DNA from 3 places in the Pseudoalteromonas sp. PAR1 genome. Region 3 is predicted to be linked to each of the others. Evidence: predicted binding sites of a transcription regulator. Region 3 holds the regulator's gene; each other region holds the start of a gene.

Region 1 (5,111 bases), on a different contig from region 3:
CAAATACCAATCTATGCATTAACGGCACACAGTGAACCTGCTGACATAGAGCAATCAGTTGCAGCTGGTATGAATAAGCACCTAACCAAGCCAATTGTTGCGAGCAAATTATTTTTAGCCATGAATGAATTGGAACATAAAAAAGAATCCTTTTTCGATCAAGACTTTATTCTATCCCAATTTGGAAACAGCACTAAGTTAGTATTAACTATGTTGTCAAAGTTTGCGATTATGGCACAAGAGCAGTTATTACTCATATCTAAAGTAAACACTGCGCAAGAGCTGATACGTGTGGTGCATAATCTTAAAGGGTCAGCTGGAAACCTCGGTTTTAAACGTTTGTCAGCGTGCGCTCAGGAATGTGAAGTTAAGCTGAAGAAAACTGGTGAACTGCCCGAACAATTAAATGATGAATTGCAATGCCAATTACAGCAAGTGATTGCATTTATCATCGAACAAGGATCTACACATGTTGAAAAGAGCCAAGGTACTGATTGTTGATGATGATCCGTTAAATCGCTTGGTATTAGAGAAAACGTTGCAGCAAGACTACGATGTTTTTTGTGTTGAAAGTGGTGAAAAAGCACTGACATTTTTGAAAACTCAAGCTGTCGACTTGTTGATTTTAGATATAGTGATGCCCGGCATTGATGGTTACGAGGTACTTGGCAAGTTAAAAGAAAATGCCACAACCAGCATGTTACCCGTTATCTTTATTTCCGCGAATAACAGCCATGATGATGAAGCAAAGGGCCTTGAATTAGGTGCAATGGACTACATCACTAAACCTTTCAGTGCTGCGATAGTTCGTGCAAGGGTACGCAATCAGTTATTAATTAAGCAAAAAAATGACCTTCTTGAAATGCTTGCTTCGATTGATGGGTTGACGGAAATACCTAACAGGCGTTATTTAGATGAGAATTTAGCTCGTGAATGGCGTCGAAGTCGTCGAGACTGTACACCGTTATCTGTGCTGTTAATGGACGTTGATCACTTTAAACGCTACAACGATTGTTATGGACATAGAGCCGGGGATGATTGTTTGAAAAAAATTGCTCACGCGCTTGTGGGTGCATGTGAGCGCGGCAGTGACTTTGTAGCACGTTATGGTGGTGAAGAGTTTGCTGCGGTACTGCCAAACACTTCTGCAAAAGAAGCTATTGCATTTGCTAACAAACTACGCGATGCAGTGAATAAACTAAATATCCCTCATAAAGCGTCTTTAAATGCTGATCACATTACGATTAGTATTGGTATTGCCACCACTGAAACCGGGCAAGTATACGCAGAGCAAACTTTATTAGAAGAGGCTGATTTAGGTTTGTATCAAGCTAAAGATACTGGACGCGATAAAGTTGTTTCAAGGATGGTTGCGGTAAATGAATCAGAGTAGGCAAAGCCTACTCTTAACTTTAGCTTGCTAATTAGCCGTTACTTAGCGATTGATAAATTGTATCGCCCACGCCGATTAACTTATCATTTTTAAATACTAAAGGTGTGCACTCATCTTTTGTCATCTTGCCATCTGAATGAATGCTATGCGTAACATAAAATAGCACTTGATATACATCATCACCTTGTTTTAGCAGCTCGGTAAAGTTAGGTGAATGAAGTTTGTTTAATACTGTTTGATAACTGGTATCGAGTGCAAGGTTAGAAATAATTTCACGATTATTTTTATGTTGCTTCTCCCAGCTTGATGAAGAACTACCAGCCCAATGTGTATCGGCTTCGCCATCTGAAACTGCAATAACGCAACCTGTTAAGAATGGAGCAGATAGTGCAGCGATTAGAAGAGCTTTTTTCATTTTTTTTATCCCTAGAAATTCGAGTTTAAGTGATTGTTAGGTAGCAATCAGCTTGCCAACTTTAAAAGTCTTTTTAAATCAATGTGTTGCCTGTTAGCTTACATGCGTGGTAGGCTAAATCAACACGTAGGTTAGTCTGTTTGACTAATTTGTTGTATTTTAGACTAATCTATTCCGTGGTTCGCCTTGGTTAAATGCTTGGATATTTAAAGCTATTTCGTTAACTAGGCGAGCGATTGATTCTTGGCTTGCCCATGCGATGTGTGGTGTGAGTAATAAGTTTGCGCCTCTGTATAGTGCCAGCGGGTTTGTTTGCTCTGCGGGTTCTTTACTAAGTACATCTACACCTGCGCCAGCAATGACATTATTAGCTAAAGCGTCAGCTAAATCGGCTTCATTGATAATCCCACCACGAGCGGTATTAATAATGATAGCTGACGATTTCATCATGCTTAATTCTGCCGCGGCTATTTGGTTGCGTGTTTCATCCGTTAGCGGGCAATGAACACTAATAATATCGGCTTTGCTTAGGGCATCATTAAAACTAACACGACCTTCACGAGGCGTATGACCTTTTCGCTCACTAATAATGACATTGGCACCAAAGGCACGCGCTACATCAGCCACTGCTTTACCTAATGACCCATAACCAACAATTGCCAATGTTTTGCCGGCAATTTCATTAAAGCTGTAATCTAAGCGACAAAACATTGGGCTTTGTTGCCATAAACCTTGCTGGCAATCATTAATGTATCTATGAGTATTACCCAATAAGTTAGTGATTAAGGTAAAGGTATGCTGCACCACGCTCGGTGTTGAATAGCCCGCCACATTTGTCACTGCAATGTTATGCTCTTTTGCTGCCTCTAAATCGATATTATTAGTGCCTGTTGCTGCAACGCATATTAATTTCAAATTAGTTAACTGGCTCATAGCGAGCTGATCAATCACTACTTTATTACTGATAATTACATCAGCATCTTGGCAGCGCTCAACAACTTGCTCTTGGGAAGTTAGATCGTAACAAGTTAATTTACCTAGCTGTGCTAAGGCATCTAACGAAGTGTTGGCTAATGTTGCTGCATCAAGGACAGTAATATTCATGTGCTTTCCTTTTTTAATTTATTGCTTGACCTTGGGGTGTACTCCAAGGTTTATAGTGAGCATAATAAATAAACGCTTCACAATGGAGACGGTGATGAAAATAGGTGAGTTTTCCCGCCAGTTGGGTGTCTCAACAGATACTCTAAGGTACTACGAAAAGCATGGTTTGTTAACGCCAAGTTCGCGTTCAGACGTGGGATATCGTTTTTATTCTGAGGATGACTATAAGCAAATGGCGTTTATTCTCAGAGCTAAGAATGTTGGCTTTAGTTTGGCTGAGATCAAAGAGTTGCTGCAAATTAAGTTTCATAAAGATCAGCACTCTTGCCATGAAGTTAAAGAGATGACGTTACAAAAGCGCGATCTCGTAGCACAAAGAATTGCGGAGCTTACCCGCTTTTATGACTCACTTTCATTATTGGCTGATAAGTGTTGTGGTGGTGAAGAACCCGCTGAAAACTGTTCAATACTAACGACGCTGGAGGATATCGATGGACTTACTCAGTAATTTTTGGCATCTGTTTTTACTCTCGGCGCCTTGGTTAATGCTGGGCTTATTCATAGCTGGTCTGTTAAATGTGTATTTGCCTGCCAACTTTCTTAACCGTCATTTAGGAAAAGAAGGGCTATGGACCACAGTTAAAGCGGCTTTTATTGGTGCTCCTATGCCATTGTGCTCATGTGGTGTGATCCCTGCTGCCATTGGTTTAAGAAGGGCGGGGGCGTCAAAAAGTGCCACCACCGCATTTTTAGTTTCAACCCCTGAAACGGGAGTCGATTCGGTCTCGGTATCTTATGTGTTACTAGGCCCATTTATGGCGGTGATACGTCCCATTGCGGCCGTGTGTAGTGCCATTGTGGCGGGTGTATTAGTGGGCAAAGACAGTGAGCTTCATCAACAGCAAAGCACAACAGCAAATAAAGAGAACACTAAAACAACCTCTTGTTGCAGCAGTAAACAGCCTGAGCCTATGACCACATCGAGTTGTTGCAGTAAAGAGGCGCCTGCTAAGCCCGCACAAAGTTGTTGCAGCAAGCAAACAACTAAAGAACTTGAGGCTGTTAAAACAACAAGTTGTTGTAGTAATAAAGGTTCACAAGCTACTCCAGAGCCGCAACAAAGTTGCGCAACTGAACAAGCAGTACCTTCGCAGAAAAGCTGTTGTAGCAGTGGGCAGCCAACTAAAGCCGTTGAAAGCCGCTTTGGTAAGCTGAAACGTGCTGTGAGCTTTAGTTGTAACAAGTTACTTGAAGACACCATGATTTGGTTAATGATTGGTTTATTCTTTGCCGCTTTAGTACAAACCTATGTTCCAGAATCTTATTTAAGCCAATGGGGCAGTGGCATACTTGCGATGCTTGTGGTTATTTTAATTAGTATTCCTATGTATATTTGCGCAACAGCCTCAACACCGATAGCTGCTGGACTATTACTCAGTGGTGTATCGCCTGGTGCAGTATTAGTTTTTATGTTGGCAGGCCCTGCTACAAATATTGCAACCTTAGGTGTTGTGGGTAAAGAACTAGGTAAGCGTGCTGTGGTTGCTTACTTAATAGGTGTGATTGCTACAGCGTTGGCATTTGGCTTTTTAACTGATTATTTAGTGACGCAATATGGTTTTGTGGTGGCACCGATGATAGGCGAAGAGCATGAAGTTTTACCGCATTGGCTAAGCTTTATATCGGGCATTGTATTGGCTACTTTAATGCTTAGATTAGTGTTAAAAATGGTTCTTAAAAAGTCCTCGCAAACTGGTAAGAGCATTGCATAATTACTTGTTATAAAAATATATTTTACTAACATTTGGCAAATAACTTGGTTAACTATCGCGTCTCGGTTCGCATTTAAAATTGCCTGAGTTATAATCCGCCAAATATTTAAACGGTGCGCTGTGCGTGCCGTTTTTTAACTTAAGTAGTTTTTAATGAGTGAAAGTGTGGATAAATACGCCGACATAAGACCTTACAATGATGATGAAGTCGCTGATTCAGTAGCACGTTTAATTGCTGATAATGCTTTTGTGGATGTAATTGCCAAATATAATCTACCGCGCTTTTTATCCTATTTTCCATTTATTACTCGCCCATTAGTGCGCAGCCAGCTGCGTAAAAAGTGGGGTAATACCTCATCGGTTGAGCAAGTACAGCATGAAGTGGCAGATTATTTAAATAAGTTAATCACCCGTACTACTTCTGAAG
Region 2 (5,111 bases), on a different contig from region 3:
TAGCACGTTCTACAATTGCACCATTTGGAATACGACCTACTGTTGGTGTGTTAATAATAACTCGGCTACCATCAGCACCTTCAGCACCTAGACCGCCCACAACTAAGCTGCCTTGTGCAATCGCATAAGTATTGCCATCAACCCCTTTTAAGAAGGTTTGTAATAAAGTACCGCCACGTAAACTGCCCGCACTACCTATAGACGAAACCGTAACATCAATGGTTTGCCCAGGCTTTCTAAACGCTGGAAGCTCGGCGTGCACAGCCACCGCTGCGACATTCTTTATTTTGGGTTTTAAGCTATCAGGTAAAGTGATACCAAAGCCATTTAGCATGGCTTTAAAACTTTGTTGTGTGAACCGGCTTTGCTCACCTGTGCCTGGCAAACCAACAACAAGGCCATAGCCTACCAACTGGTTAGAGCGTACACCCTCAACCATAGACACATCTTTAACTCGCTCAGCTTGAGCAGAAAACTGCAGGCTGATTAAGCAAAGAGCAATAATGTATTTAAACCCATTCATGACTTTGTTCCTCTAAAATGGGAAAAGCGAACTGCTAAAGAATCGAGAAAGCCAGCCAGCACTTTGTGTTTCTTGCATTTGCCCTTTACCAGAATATTGTATACGTGCATTCGCTATACGGTTTGACGTGACTGTATTACTTGCTGAGACATCTTCTGGACGGACTAACCCTTCCAAACGAATAAACTCTTCACCGGTATTTAACGTGAGCCATTTTTCACCACGGATCACTAAGTTTCCATTAGGTAAAACGCGCATCACATTGACAGAGATATCACCAAATAGACTATTCGATTGATTCGACTTTGAGTCACCTTTAAATGATGACCCTGAACCAATGCCAAATTGAATGCTGTCACCACCAATGTTAACCGGATTTCCACCTAACCCAATTACAGGGTCTAAGTTAGCATCTGTTTCTTTATCGGTTTCGGTTTTTGCTGCTTTGGTTGCTTGCGTTGACTCTTGCAATTTAACAGTGATGATATCGCCAGCACGCAGTGCCTTTTTATCAGAGTACAAATCATTTGATGTATAGCTATCAAACAAAGACCCTGTTGGCACCATTTGTTCTGTTGTAGGCTCTGGGTACATAGGCGCATAGTAAGGGTCATCCTGAACCACATGATGATTTTGCGTTGTTATACAACCACCCAGCATAAAAGCTGCTGATGTGACTAAGATAAGATTACGCATGCTGCCTCCTACGACTTATAACTGTTGATTGATGTAACTAAGCATTTCATCCACTGCTGAAATCACTTTTGAATTCATTTCATAAATTCGTTGCGTTTCAATCAGATTAACCAGCTCTTCTGTTACATTTACATTTGACGTTTCAAGCGAACCTTGTACCACAGTACCTAAACCATCAATCCCCGGATTACCTTGCACTGGTGCGCCACTTACAGCTGTTTCTGTGTATAAGTTTTGCCCCATTGGCTCAAGACCCGATGGATTGATGAAGTCTGTTATAGTGAGCTGACCAATTACCACATTTTCTGCCTGACCTGCTACACGAACAGATACTTCGCCATCTTGTGACACCGTAATTGATTGCGCATCATTTGGCACATTCATTTCAGGTTGCAACGGGAAACCCGCACCTGAAGTTACGATACGACCGTCTTCATCTGTCGTAAATTGACCATTACGTGAGTAAGCAATATTGCCGTCAGGTAACTGTACTTCAAAAAAACCTGGGCCTGAAATCATCCAGTCCAGTGAGTTTTCGGTCGTTAACATATTACCTTGCGAAAAGTTCTTTTGGTTTGCTACAACCTTAGCACCGGCACCAAGCATTAGACCTGATGGCATTTCAGTATCTTGAGACGAACGACCACCTGGTTGATTAATGTTTTGATATAGTAAATCTTCAAATACGGCGCGGCTTTTTTTGTAACCGACCGTGCTGGCATTCGCGAGATTATTTGAGATCACCGAAATATCGGTTTGCTGGGCGTCAAGCCCGGTTTTACTGATCCACAATGCTGGATTCATAACTCTACCCTCTCAGTCATCTTAAACAATGCGTAACAGCTGATCTTGACGCTCATCAAGCTCTTCGGCTGTTTTCATCAATTTAACTTGTAATTCAAATTGGCGTTGGTTGCTGATCATGTCGACCATTTCATGGACTGGATTAACGTTCGACATTTCAAGCGTACCTGACAGTACTTTTACATTGGGTGAAATATCACAGAACCCACAAAGATCATTGACCAACATATCTTCTTTTGGTCTAAATAAACCGTCATTACCTTTTTCAAGCTGAGTGTTATCAGCTTCGATCACTTTTAAGCGGTCAACCACTTCTAAAAAGTTGGCAGGTGCACCTTGCGGGCGCACTTGGATCGCGCCATCTTCGCTAAACTCAACCTTCTCAATTGGCAAAGGTAAGATAATAGGCCCGCCCTCGCCAATAACTTGACGGCCATGGCTGGTGATCAATGCGCCGTCAGGTGTGATGTTTAGTGTGCCTGTTTTGGTATAAGCTTCGTTACCTGATGCATCTTGCACACTGAGCCAACCACGGTCGCTCATGGCAATATCAAGCTCTCGGCCTGTCTCAACGAATCCACCCGATTCCATATTTGAACCAGGACGCTCTTGCATCGCAAACACACGTGATGGCAAGCCTTCACCAAAAGCCTGCATGGAACGCGCTTGTGCAAAATCAGCTTTAAAGCCAGTGGTGTTAGCATTAGCAAGGTTGTTAGCCTTTAACTCAAGACCACGCAAGCTTTGCTTGGCACCAGACATGGCAATGTAGACCATTTTGTCCATAACATTGACTCACTAAAAATACGATAACTAAAGAAATGCAATAAAAGTGCCAAAGTAAAATTGACGCATAAATAGGATGGTAAAAATGAAAAAAGGCTGCCAATTGAGGGAGCAGCCTTCGTGTCGGATTAAGCTCAGAGCCGTTTAGATTAACGGATCTGTAGGATGTTTTGTTGTAGTGTTGAGTTAACTTCTAATGCACGTGAATTTGCTTGGAAATTACGTTGTGCACTGATCAAATCAACAAGTTCACTTGTTAAGTTAACGTTTGACTGCTCAAGGGCTGATGAGTTAATTGAACCTAATGTACCTGAACCTGGTTCACCGGCAATTGGCTCACCAGAGGTTAAGCTTTTCTTCCATGCCGTGTTACCCACTTGCTGTAAACCTTGTGAGTTAGAAAAGCGCACCATTGCCACTTGGCCTAAGAATGAAGTATCACCATTACTGTAAGAAGCAACGATTTTACCATCTGTACCAATATCAATACCTGATAGACGACCTACAGTCGCACCATCTTGCTCTAGCGCTTTCACTTCAAAGTTACTTGCATATTGAGTCGGTATTTTATTCGTTGTACCAGCTTCATCGCGCCAATTGATGTTTACATCATCAGGGAAACTCGCACCGTTAGATAATAAACCAGATATACCGCCTGAAGGTATTGTTAATGGATTAAACGTAGCATCTGTATTTGCAGTTCCATCAGTGCTTTGAGGTAAACCACTTGAGTCAAACTGAAAAGTTGAAATAGGCGTATATGGCGACGTAGTTTGCTCAGTACCATTAGCAGCAAACGGCTTTTCATCAAGTGTTGCAAACACTTGCCATTCATTGTCATTACCAGTCACTGCTGCGTCAGTTTTAACAAAGAAGAACTGTAAAATGTGTGGCTCACCTAAAGAATCATACACTGTTGTTGATGTTGAACTGTTATACGACGCACTTGTCTCAGGGTCAAATGGTGTAACTGCTGGCGTTAATGCACGCGAATCTAAGTTAAACGACGAATAAACATTGGTCGTAGCGCGTGGAGAACCTGATGCATCAGGAATTTGTAGCGCAGAAGATGTGCTTAAACTAACAGAAGTTGTATCACCCGTTGCTTCATCAACAGGGAAACCTTGTAAGTAGTTTCCGCTAGCATCCACAATAAAGTTGTCTTTATTAAGTTTGAACGCACCAGCACGAGTATATGTAAAATCTTGTGCACCTAGGTCATTTGCCATGGCAAAGTAGCCTTCACCAGTAATTGCTAAGTCCAGAGAGTTATTAGTGAAAGATAATGAACCTTGGTGAAATTGTTGTGCCACCATTGTAGTTCTTACGCCGTCACCATTTTTAGTTTTACCTGAGCTAAATACTGATGATGCGTACACATCAGCAAACTCAGCACGAGACTCTTTAAAGCCTGTGGTGTTAACGTTAGCAATATTGTTTGCTGTTACATCTAAGTCTTTTTGCGCGGCAGCAAGGCCGGTTAATGCAATATTGAAGCTCATAAGTCACCTCTAAAGTGTCAATCTGTAGCACTAGGCTAACTAGTTAATCTGTGTAATTAAGCGATTTCTGCAACATCAGTTAGCCTAACCGCGCCTTCTTTAGTATTAATAATAATGCCGCTAGATCCATTGATATTAACGCTTTCAATATTTTTGAAAGTCGCTAAAGGTAGACTGCTATAGTCACCATTTTGGAATCCTTCAGCTTTAACTTCGTATTCGCCTGGAGGCAAAAGCTCTCCATCGTCATTTTTACCATCCCACTCAAAACGAACTGCGCCAGCCGATTGAGCGCCCATGCTGATGGTACGTACAAGTTGACCTGACTCATCAGTAATGCGAAGCGTAAGATCTTCAACAGGCGTTTCTGCAATTGCCGATCCCTTAGCAACGTTACTACCATCAAAATCAATCGTATTTGATTCTAATAGTGCTTGTTTACCAACTAAGGTCGAAGCTTGTAATGCCGAGTTCGATGTCATTGACGCAGTAAGTGCATCAAATTTTGAGTTTAAATTCGAGATCCCTTCAGCCATGGTAAAGTTGGTCATCTGAGCAATCATTTGATCATTATCAGCCGGCTTGCTTGGGTCTTGAAACGACAACTGTTGTGTTAAAAGCGAGAAGAAGTCTTCTTGCGTTAAAGTGTCATCTTTCTCTTCTGGTTTGTTTTGATTGTCCTGCCAACGTAAATTATCTAAATACGTGGATGACGCACTGCTGATGTCGTTACTCATAACTTATCCTCGGTTACCGCTGCCCAAGCAACAGTGTTTTACTTAACATTTGCTTAGCTGCAT
Region 3 (5,111 bases):
ATGACCATGTTTTCGAAGCAACCTGTGACGCTAACAGGACCAAATTTAAAAATTACCGGTAAAGGCCTAAAAGCTAATTTAAAAACCGAGATTGTAGAGTTAACTAACCATACACGAACCATATACTATGACCAATAAACTGAAGAAATTACTCCTGATCCCAAGCTTATTGATTGCCTTTTCAGGCGTAGCTGCCGAGCAGACAGGCGCACAAATTAGCATAAGCTCAGATCGCCAAACTGGTAAGCTAAAAGATGGCGTTGGTATATTTGAAGGCAATGTCGAAATTATACATGGTAACCGCCGGATCACAGCCGAACGCCTTGAAGCCCATGGTGGTGATACAGAAGGTACTGTTGAGTTAATTATCGCCACAGGTAAGCCTGCTTATTTTGAAGAAAAGCAAGCAGATGGCACGGTAATGAGCGCCAGTGCAGAAGAAGTTCGCTACGACGTAGCCAAGCGCTTCTTAACTTTAAATGGCGAAGCCGAAGTGACTCAAGCAGGCCAAAAAGTAACAGCGAAAAGCATTACCTATGATATGGCACAACAACTAATTAGCGCAGAAAAAGATGAAAACTCAACAGACCGTGTACACACAATCTTAGTGCCTGTAGACAACAAACAAGACGATAAAGGCCAACCATGAGCACATTAAAAGCAGAGCTTTTAGCAAAAAGCTATAAAGGCCGCCAAGTTGTCAAAAATGTGGGTCTTGAAGTTGAAGCGGGCAGTATCGTTGGTTTGCTTGGCCCAAATGGCGCAGGCAAAACCACCACTTTCTATATGATTGTTGGCTTAGTACCTAGCGATAAAGGCAAGATCAGCATTGATGATAACGATATTACACTTTTGCCAATGCATAGCCGAGCACGTTTAGGGATTGGTTACCTACCACAAGAGTCATCTATTTTTAGAAAGTTAACGGTTTATCAAAACCTAATGGCTATTTTAGAAACGCGTAAAGATTTAAATAAACAAGGCCGAGAAGAAACACTCAACAACTTACTTGATGAATTTAGTATTCAGCATATTCGTGATAGTCAAGGCATGGCCTTATCTGGGGGCGAGCGTCGTCGCGTAGAAATTGCTCGGGCATTAGCAGCAAACCCTAAATTTATCTTGTTAGATGAGCCTTTTGCTGGTGTTGATCCTATTTCAGTGTTAGATATAAAGAAAATTATTGAACACTTAAAAAATCGTGGTATTGGTGTATTAATCACTGACCATAATGTTAGAGAAACCCTTGATGTTTGTGAAAAAGCCTACATTGTTTCTCATGGGGAGCTAATTGCATCAGGAACACCTGAGCATGTTTTAGCTGACCAAACCGTACGCGATGTGTATCTAGGTGAGCAATTCAGGCTATAACCAATAAGCCACCATCTAGCGCATCTGCTAAACTAAATAACAATGACAATAAATCGATATAAATTTACCTGTGACTGCACAGGTGTCGATAACACATAAAAGGATTGTTAGGGATACATGAGGCAATCATTACAGCTGCGCATGGGCCAGCAACTTACAATGACTCCACAACTGCAACAAGCAATTCGCTTGCTGCAGCTTAGTACATTGGATCTCCAGCAAGAAATTCAAGAAGCACTTGATAGTAACCCTCTGCTTGAAGTGGAAGAAGCAGATTACAACGATGAAAACATTGGTAAGAACGAGCAAAAAGCTGAATCTGATGATACTCAGCTAAGTGCATCGGCCGAAGAAGCGCCGAGTGAGTACGAACAAGAAAGCAGCGATGCCCTTAACAAAGACACCGTAAGTGACGATTTAGCCATGGATGTGACATGGGATGAGTACATGAGTGCTGCCCCATCAACATCATCAGGTCCAATGCCAGAAGATGAGTCAATTTATCAAGGTGCATCGACTGAAACCCTCCATGAATACCTTATGTGGCAATTACAACTCACACCATTTAGCCCAACTGACGAAGCGATCGCTGTCGCCATCGTAGAGGCAATTGATGACTCAGGTATTTTAACTGTTAGCTGCGAAGACATAGTCGAAAGTTTTAATCAAAATAATGATGAAGAAGAAATCGAACTAGATGAAGTCGAAGCGGTCTTAAAGAGAATACAGTTGTTTGATCCAGTAGGGATTGGTGCCCGTAGCTTACAAGAGTGCTTATGTATCCAGCTTCGCCAATTCGATGCGAGTACGCCGTATTTAGCTGAAACTAAAATGGTTTTATCTGAGCATATTGAATTATTAGCAAGTCGCGACTATCGCACTTTGATGAAAAAGACTAAGCTTAAAGAAAGCGAACTAAAAGAAGTAATGACGCTGATCCACAGCTTAAACCCTAAGCCAGCAGACAGCATAGTTCGCGAAGAGTCTGAGTACGTTATACCCGATGTATCGGTTAAAAAAGTTAAAGGTCGTTGGGTCGTTGAACTAAACCCAGATTGTATGCCAAAAATTAGAGTGAATAGCCAATATGCAGCTATGTCACGCTCAGTAAAATCGAGCAGCGATAGCCAGTTTATTCGCTCTCATTTACAAGAAGCTAAATGGTTTATTAAAAGCTTAGAGAGCCGTAACGATACACTTTTAAAAGTGACCAATTGTATCGTACAGCAACAACAAGCATTTTTTGAACATGGCCCAGAAGCCATGAAACCAATGGTGCTGAACGATGTCGCAGAAATGGTCGAAATGCATGAATCGACAATTTCACGTGTTACAACACAAAAATACATGCACACCCCTCGCGGGATTTTTGAGTTGAAATATTTCTTCTCAAGCCATGTCAGCACAGAAAACGGTGGTGAGTGTTCATCAACAGCAATTCGCGCTTTGATCAAAAAGCTTATCGCTGCAGAAAACTCAGCTAAACCATTGAGTGATAGTAAAATTGCAGATATATTGGCTGAGCAAGGAATTAAAGTAGCTAGACGCACAATTGCAAAATATCGAGAGTCTCTAGCGATACCTCCGTCTAATCAGCGTAAGAGTTTGATTTAGACGTTTTACATAGAAGGAAAATGCTTATGCAACTAAATTTAACTGGTCGTCATGTAGAAATCACTGATTCATTAAGAGACTATGTAAACAGCAAGTTTGCAAAACTAGAAAGGCATTTTGACCACATTAATAATGTACATGTCATTCTAGATGTAGAAAAATTAAGCCAAAAAGCAGAAGCAACTTTACATGTAAATGGAGGCGAGCTCTTTGCCTCAACTGCACACCAAGATATGTATGCAGCCATTGACTCGCTAATCGACAAACTAGATCGTCAAGTCATTAAACACAAAGAGAAATTAGCTCGACACTAAATTATGAAACTTAGTTCACTTACTAACCAGGACTGCAGCAAAGCTGCGGTCCTTTTTAATAGCAAAAAAAGAATCCTTGAATATATCAGCGAGCTGGCTCACCAGCAGCTTCCTCATTTATCTCAACAAGACGTCCTTGATGCCTTACTCAATAGAGAAAAATTAGGCAGTACAGGTATTGGTCGTGGCATTGCTATTCCACATGGCCGCATGAGTGGTGCAGAGCAACCACAGGCATTTGTCATAGTGAGTGAATCCCCAATCAATTTTGACGCAATTGATAACCGACCTGTGGATATTTTCGTTGCACTCATCGTACCAGATGGAGACAGCCAACTTCACCTAAAGACATTATCGACAATTGCTGATAGACTAAAAGATAAAGAGTTTTGTAAACAGTTACGTAGCGCTAAAACAGACCACGAACTGTTTCAGGTCATATCAGCAGAGGCATAAATGGAATTAATTATCATCAGCGGTCGCTCAGGCTCAGGTAAATCGGTCGCTTTACGTGTACTTGAAGACTTGGGTTACTACTGTGTTGATAATATCCCAGTCAACTTATTACCTTCGCTTGTTCGTAGCGTTTCAGACAACTATGACAAAATAGCAGTCAGCATAGATGTGCGTAACTTACCGAAAGAGCAGCAAGAGTTTAATGATATTCTTGAATACCTGCCAGGTTTCGCAAACCCAACACTGTTCTATTTAGACAGTGATGACCAAACTCTGATCAAACGCTTTTCTGAAACGCGACGCTTACATCCTCTATCGATTGACTCGCTGCCACTCGATTTAGCAATTAAGCAAGAAAGAGTATTACTGGATGTACTGATCACGCGCGCTGATTTTATGATTGATACCACCGACCTGAGTGTTCATCAGTTAGCTGAATCAATTCGTGAAAAGATCTTAGGTAAAAAAGATAAAAAGCTGATTATCACCTTTATGTCGTTTGGCTTTAAACATGGTATTCCAAAAGAAGCCGATTACGTATTTGATGCACGTTTTTTACCAAATCCACACTGGGAGCCAGACCTAAAGCCACTCACAGGCTTAGATCAACCAGTAAAAGATTACCTTGCAAGTCATAGCATAGTGCAAAAATTTACATGGCAAATTCAAACATTTGTGCAAACATGGTTGCCTCACCTTGAGCGTAACAATCGCAGCTATCTTACCATCGCAATTGGCTGTACTGGCGGGCAACATCGCTCGGTATATTTAGCGCAGACCATTGGTGATAGCTTTTCAAAAACGCATGCAAACGTAAAAATCCGCCATCGCGAGCAAGATATTTAATTGGATGCCAGATGCACGCAGAAGACACGTTTTTAATTCAAAATAAGCTTGGCTTGCACGCACGAGCAGCCACTGTTTTAGCACAACTTGCTTTGCAATTTGATGCTAAAATTATGCTTTATCAAGACGATAAAGAAGCTGAAGGTGATAGTGTTTTAGCCTTAATGCTACTTGAAAGTAGCCAAGGTAAAGAAGTGCGTGTGGTATGTGAAGGCCCAGATGCAGAGGCTGCACTGAACGCAATTGGAGAATTAATTGCACAACGCTTTCATGAACAAGAATAGCGTTTGCTAAGGCTTAACCGTTTAAGTTAAACTTAGTTCAGGTATTTATAATTCTCTTTAAATATCCTACTTTTATATCGTTCACACCTTAAAAATACAAAGCACTTAATAATTTTATCGCAGTGTGAAGATATCCTGCAAATACACCACTTAGCAACTATGCTGTATTTGCAGAATCTTTATTAATCTATTTTCAGTTGTAAGGACGCCAATGCCAGAAGCCTTT

The links. Region 3 encodes sigma-54, which starts transcription at its own class of promoters, with help from an activator protein. Its sites were predicted from a motif close to GTTGGCACGNNNNTNGNNT; they were not measured.
Region 1: the regulator sigma-54 is predicted to act here: its motif matches at 1,850-1,868, upstream of QL229_RS05670 (DUF3192 domain-containing protein).
Region 2: the regulator sigma-54 is predicted to act here: its motif matches at 2,845-2,863, upstream of QL229_RS07030 (flagellar basal body rod protein FlgF).

What each region holds. Positions count from the first base shown of each region.
Region 1 is NZ_CAMZMY010000005.1:107,030-112,140, forward strand. Features, by position in the region: gene QL229_RS05660 (response regulator) at 1-501, shown strand, start outside; gene QL229_RS05665 (diguanylate cyclase) at 470-1,393, shown strand; gene QL229_RS05670 (DUF3192 domain-containing protein) at 1,425-1,808, opposite strand; gene QL229_RS05675 (D-2-hydroxyacid dehydrogenase) at 1,968-2,912, opposite strand; gene zntR (Zn(2+)-responsive transcriptional regulator) at 3,007-3,420, shown strand; gene QL229_RS05685 (SO_0444 family Cu/Zn efflux transporter) at 3,404-4,684, shown strand; gene QL229_RS05690 (1-acyl-sn-glycerol-3-phosphate acyltransferase) at 4,838-5,111, shown strand, end outside.
Region 2 is NZ_CAMZMY010000006.1:149,151-154,261, reverse strand. Features, by position in the region: gene QL229_RS07045 (flagellar basal body P-ring protein FlgI) at 1-523, opposite strand, end outside; gene flgH (flagellar basal body L-ring protein FlgH) at 536-1,219, opposite strand; gene flgG (flagellar basal-body rod protein FlgG) at 1,235-2,023, opposite strand; gene QL229_RS07030 (flagellar basal body rod protein FlgF) at 2,045-2,809, opposite strand; gene flgE (flagellar hook protein FlgE) at 2,959-4,311, opposite strand; gene QL229_RS07020 (flagellar hook assembly protein FlgD) at 4,368-5,048, opposite strand; gene flgC (flagellar basal body rod protein FlgC) at 5,062-5,111, opposite strand, start outside.
Region 3 is NZ_CAMZMY010000011.1:134,169-139,279, forward strand. Features, by position in the region: gene lptC (LPS export ABC transporter periplasmic protein LptC) at 1-138, shown strand, start outside; gene lptA (lipopolysaccharide transport periplasmic protein LptA) at 128-649, shown strand; gene lptB (LPS export ABC transporter ATP-binding protein) at 646-1,371, shown strand; gene QL229_RS11360 (RNA polymerase factor sigma-54) at 1,489-2,985, shown strand; gene hpf (ribosome hibernation promoting factor) at 3,012-3,299, shown strand; gene ptsN (PTS IIA-like nitrogen regulatory protein PtsN) at 3,303-3,755, shown strand; gene rapZ (RNase adapter RapZ) at 3,756-4,601, shown strand; gene QL229_RS11380 (HPr family phosphocarrier protein) at 4,613-4,885, shown strand; gene mgtE (magnesium transporter) at 5,097-5,111, shown strand, end outside.